2 linked regions of the Cohaesibacter sp. ES.047 genome follow. The protein of the gene in region 1 binds, or shares a complex with, the protein of each later gene. Links are inferred from orthologs where the notes say so. Each region holds a gene or a part of one and is shown in the gene's direction. Other genes may lie near its edges.

Evidence for each region.
Region 2: the proteins of groL (region 1) and metK are in contact, whole or in part, in a cryo-EM structure (PDB 8P4O), measured with the Escherichia coli proteins. The link is inferred for Cohaesibacter sp. ES.047 from one-to-one orthologs.

The regions. Positions count from the first base shown.
Region 1 is NZ_LT907844.1:2,569,681-2,572,536, reverse strand. Bases 2-2,856 are described here. They hold groL (chaperonin GroEL), read left to right. Parts: upstream 2-530; coding sequence 531-2,183; downstream 2,184-2,856. Other genes in these bases: groES (co-chaperone GroES), read left to right, coding at 180-467.
Region 2 is NZ_LT907844.1:1,024,902-1,027,862, reverse strand. The notes cover bases 2-2,961. They hold metK (methionine adenosyltransferase), read left to right. Parts: upstream 2-875; coding sequence 876-2,048; downstream 2,049-2,961. Other genes in these bases: CPH65_RS04585 (mannose-1-phosphate guanylyltransferase/mannose-6-phosphate isomerase), read right to left, coding at 2,174-2,961. UniProt on the Escherichia coli protein: Catalyzes the formation of S-adenosylmethionine (AdoMet) from methionine and ATP.

The DNA.
Region 1 (2,856 bases):
GACTTGCCTGTACGTCGTGACTACATGAAAGTCCGTCGTTGGCACTCACCAATAGAGAGTGCTAACAGGCTTGTAAATCGAGGAGCAGACCGCTCGGATGCCGCTGTATAAGATAGGGGCATTATACGCCCTTGTCGAGGGTCCGACGGCTGCATAACAGACAAGGGAACGTTTCAGAGATGAAATTCCGTCCTCTGCATGACCGCGTCGTCGTACGCCGCGTAAAATCCGAAGAGAAAACCGCTGGTGGCATCATCATTCCTGATACCGCCAAAGAAAAGCCGAGCGAAGGCGAAATCGTTGCTGTTGGCAACGGTGCTCGTGACGAAGCTGGCAACCTGGTCGCGCTGGAAGTTAAAGCGGGCGACCGTGTTCTGTTCGGCAAATGGTCCGGCACCGAAGTCAAAATCGACGGTGAAGACCTGCTGATCATGAAAGAGTCCGACATCATGGGCATCCTGGGCTAAGCGCCAGGAAAACCCGTCGAACCGCCTCTTATAGACAAGTACTAGATTTCAGGAAGAGCTAACATGGCTGCTAAAGAAGTCAAATTTGGTCCCGACGCCCGCGAGAAAATGCTGCGCGGCGTGGACATTCTGGCTAACGCTGTAAAAGTCACCTTGGGCCCGAAAGGCCGCAACGTGGTGATTGAAAAATCCTTCGGCGCACCGCGCATCACCAAAGATGGTGTTTCCGTTGCCAAGGAAATCGAACTTGAAGACAAGTTCGAAAACATGGGCGCACAGATGGTGCGTGAAGTTGCGTCCAAAACCAACGACATCGCTGGTGACGGCACGACCACTGCTACCGTTCTGGCGCAGGCTATCGTTCGCGAAGGCCACAAGTTCGTTGCTGCTGGCATGAACCCGATGGACCTGAAGCGCGGCATTGATATCGCTGTTGCCGAGACCCACAAGGCGCTCGAAGCTTCCTCCAAAACGATCAACTCTTCTGAAGAAGTTGCTCAGGTTGGCACCATCTCCGCTAACGGCGAAGCCGAAATCGGCCAGATGATCGCTGATGCGATGCAGAAAGTTGGCAACGAAGGTGTTATCACCGTAGAGGAAGCCAAGTCTCTGGAAACCGAGCTGGAAGTCGTTGAAGGCATGCAGTTCGACCGTGGTTACCTGTCTCCGTACTTCGTAACCAACACCGAGAAAATGATCGCTGATCTGGAAGATCCGTACATCCTGCTGCACGAGAAGAAACTCTCCAACCTGCAGACGATGCTTCCGATCCTTGAAGCCGTTGTTCAGTCTTCCCGTCCGCTGCTCATCATAGCAGAAGACATCGAAGGCGAAGCGCTTGCTACGCTCGTTGTCAACAAACTGCGCGGCGGCCTGAAAATTGCTGCTGTCAAAGCTCCTGGCTTCGGCGATCGCCGCAAAGCCATGCTCGAAGACATTGCTGTCCTGACCGGCGGCACCGTGATCTCCGAAGACGTTGGCATCAAACTCGAAAGCGTTACCCTCGACATGCTGGGTACTGCCAAGAAGGTCAACATCACCAAAGAGACCACCACGATCGTTGATGGTGCTGGCGCAAAAGACGGCATCGAAGCCCGCGTTGCACAGATCAAAGCTCAGATCGAGGAAACCTCTTCTGACTATGACCGTGAAAAACTTCAGGAACGTCTGGCGAAACTCGCTGGCGGTGTTGCTGTTATCCGCGTTGGCGGTGCAACCGAAGTTGAAGTGAAAGAACGCAAAGACCGCGTTGACGACGCCCTGAACGCAACCCGCGCTGCTGTTGAAGCCGGTATTGTTCCTGGTGGTGGCACCGCCCTTCTGCGCGCAACCACGGCTGTCGAGAAACTCACCTCTGACAACCCTGACATTGAAGCTGGCATCAAGATCGTTCTTCATGCCCTCAAATCTCCTATCCGCCAGATCGCCGAAAACGCTGGTGTTGAAGGCTCGATCGTTGTCAACAAAGTTCTGGAAGGCGACGAGTCCCTTGGCTTCGACGCTCAGACAGAAAGCTATGTCAACATGATCGAAGCTGGCATCATCGACCCGACCAAAGTGGTTCGCACTGCTCTGCAGGATGCAGCCTCTATCGCTGGTCTGATGATCACCACCGAAGCCATGGTCGCTGATGCACCGTCTAAAGATGGCGGCGCTCCTGCAATGCCTGATATGGGTGGCATGGGCGGCATGGGCGGCATGGGCGGCATGATGTAAGTCATACCCCAGCTACTTTGCTGAGATTAGGGCAGTCCATAGCGGGCTGCCCTTTTTTTGTTGCGCCCATGCTTCTCGCTTGGTCGCGCGTCCTCGCGGCGGAGCCGCTGCGGGCGTGTCATTGTCTGATTTGCGCGTCCTCGGGGCTAACGCCCCTGCGGGCGTCGCGGGGTGGCGGCATGATGTAAGTCATACCCCAGCCACCTTGCTGAGATTAGGGCAATCCATCGTGGGCTGCCTTTTTTGTTGCGCCCATGCCTTAAGGCCTGAGCGTCCTCGCGGCAGAGCATGAATGCACGCTTCCCTGCTGCTGAATCTGATGCATTGAGGCTTCTCCCGGCTGCCCAGATCATAGTGTCACCGCTCGCGCTAGCATTGATGCTGGCGGGCGTCTGAAGATCTGCCTGCGGGGCGATGAGTTGAACATCAGCATCTGGAAAGTCGCTATCGAGACTTGCAATATGCCCGGACCGTGGATGATCTGACTGGCAAAGTGCGCGTTGGAGTCCTCTGGCCTGCCACCATTGGGCGAAGAGGCATCAATCATTGATGAAAATACAAACTATTTCCTCAACACACTATAAATCAAATTCAAAACGCAAACCCTGAATAAAGATCTTATCAAAAGGCGGGATATACATCTTCTCCATACGTTCTTCACAAAAGCCTCGCA
Region 2 (2,961 bases), 1.5 Mb from region 1 along the record:
ACTAGCCCTTTGCGCGAGTTATGACAGATAGTCAACAACCCATTCCATTTTAGGACGGTTTTTGCTCAACAAGCACCCTTCTAGACATTACCAAGAGAATGATCCAACCACCCTCCAAATCACAGCACCTCATCATCTATTTATGACCAGTCTGCGACCTTTTCTTATTCAAGGCGCTCCGTCCCTCGGTCAGGCCAGATCGATGGAGATGGCCTGTCCTGCAACAGGCACCCGGTGGCCGGAACCAGCCCCTTGGGCGAAAGTCCCGCTCGCAGCCTCACAGCGCTCAATCTAAAAATGACGAGATAACCAAGCTTCTGCAACAAAGCCACCCCGACCCAGCTTTGACAACAAGAAGACGCGGCCTCCCCCCATACGGCCGTTCCGCAGTATCGCAGCGCTATTTTCCTCCACAACAAATTCCCGGCGCCCCACAACCCGACCGCGAAACACGACGGTAGCCCGCAACACCTAAGGAGCAACGAGTCGCTCGGATCGCAGCCAGACAGCCACATCCCCGCGTCCCTCTGAGACTTTTGTCCAAAAGCGCCCGCTCCGAACCGATCCACACATCACGACGCTTAAGCTTAACAAAACGCCAAGCAACCAATTCAAATTGTCAACATTGCATAATTGTCGTGCAACTTTCGACTGTTATCCTAAAAAGCCCTGAGGCCCCTGACAATCCCTACAGTTGCATAGAGTAAAGATGCGGCGCATTTCCCTGTTTAATACGCCGGTTTCCGAGGCATCAAATCACCCAAATTGTTCATAAAACGGATTTCACAAAAAAATTCTCTGGGGTCAATTGAAGCCCGTGAGAGAATTAGGTACAAAGATATCAAGATTTCTTTATATCAGAGAGTAGGTCCGTTGTGTCTAGAGAAGACTATCTTTTTACAAGCGAGTCCGTGTCCGAAGGTCATCCGGACAAGATTTGCGACCGGATTTCCGACGCCATCGTTGATGAGTTTCTGAAGCTGGACCCCTATTCCCGCTGTGCGGTCGAAACCATGGCAACCACCAACAAGGTGGTGCTGGCCGGTGAAGTCCGCGGCCCCAGCGAGCTTGATGCCCACACCATGGAAAAAACCGCGCGACGAGTGATCAAGGACATTGGTTACGCTCAGGATGGCTTCCATTGGGACAAGGCGGACATTGATGTTTATGTGCATGAGCAGTCTGCTGACATTGCACAGGGCGTTGATGAGTCCGAGGGCAAGGACGAAGGCGCTGGCGATCAGGGCATCATGTTCGGCTATGCGGTCAATGAGACCCCCGAGCTCATGCCCGCTCCAATCCTTTATGCACACAAGATCCTGCGTCTGATCTCTGAATCACGCCACGATGGCAGCGAAACCCAACTCGGTCCGGATGCCAAAAGCCAGCTCACGCTTCGCTACGAGAACGGCAAACCGGTTGAGGTGGCTTCGATCGTCCTCTCCACTCAGCATTATGATGGCAGCCTGTCGTCCTCCGACGTTCGCGACATCGTCACGCCTTATATCAAGACCGCCCTGCCAGAAGGCTGGCTGACCGACAACACGGTCTGGCACGTCAACCCGACGGGCAAGTTCGTGATCGGCGGCCCTGATGGAGATGCTGGCCTCACGGGCCGCAAGATCATTGTCGACACCTACGGTGGCGCAGCCCCGCATGGTGGCGGTGCCTTCTCTGGCAAGGACCCGACCAAGGTGGACCGCTCGGCGGCCTATGCAGCCCGCTATCTGGCCAAGAACGTTGTCGCCGCCGGCTATGCCGAACGCTGTTCGATCCAGCTGGCCTATGCCATCGGCATTTCCGAGCCACTGTCCCTTTATGTTGACAGTCAGGGCACCAGCACGGTTGATGAAAGCGTAATTGAGAAGGCGCTGTGGGAATGCATGTCCCTGACGCCACGTGGCATCCGTACCCATCTGGGCCTTAACAAACCGATCTATGAGCGCACCGCAGCCTATGGCCACTTTGGTCGTGAGCCCGAGGCAGACGGCGGGTTTTCCTGGGAAAAGCTCGATCTTGTCGAAAAGATCCGCGCTTCCATCGGCTAGAGCGGATCTGGCAACCACCAGACCTGACACACAAGCGCCCAAAGCAAAGTGCAAACAAGCAAAAACCCCGTTCGGTGAGCCGAGCGGGGTTTATTTATGCCTTCAAGGGCCGGATCTCTTACCGGCTACCCCCGCGCATAGACATCTTCATAGCGAACAATGTCATCCTCGCCGAGGTAGGCACCGGTCTGGATCTCGATGATCACCATGGGTAGCTTGCCGGGGTTCTCCATCCGATGGACGGAGCCAAGGGGGATATAGATTGACTGGTTCTCGGTCATCAGTTTGACCTCATCGCCAACGGTGACCTTGGCCGTGCCCTGCACCACGATCCAGTGTTCGGAGCGATGGAAATGGCTCTGAAGACTGAGCGCCGCGCCCGGATTGACAACGATCCGCTTGACCTGAAACCGGTCCGCCAGAATGAGCGTCTCGAACCAGCCCCACGGGCGATGATCGACCGGGAAGGTCTCGGCCTGACGCACATTCTTGATCTTGAGCGCATCAACCGCCTTGCGCACATCCTGCGCACGCGACATATCAGCAACCAGCACCGCGTCCGGCATGGCAATCGCCATGATATTCTCAAGCCCGACTCCGACCAGTGCCAGACCGCTGTCCTCGGAGCGCAACAGCGTGTTGTTGCAATCGATCGCGGTGGCATCGCCAGACAGGGCAACCTTGTTCTCGGTCTGCTCGCTCTCACGCCAGACCGCATCCCAGCCACCCAGATCGGACCAGCCAGCCAGAAAGGGAACCACCGACAGATTCTCCGCCTTTTCCATCACCGCATAGTCGATGGAAATATCATCGGCCTGGCTCCAGGCAAACGGGTCAAGCCGCAGGAAGCCAAGATCATGCTTGCCATTGGTGACGGACTGCTGAACCGGTTCAAGCAGATGGTTGGCCGAAC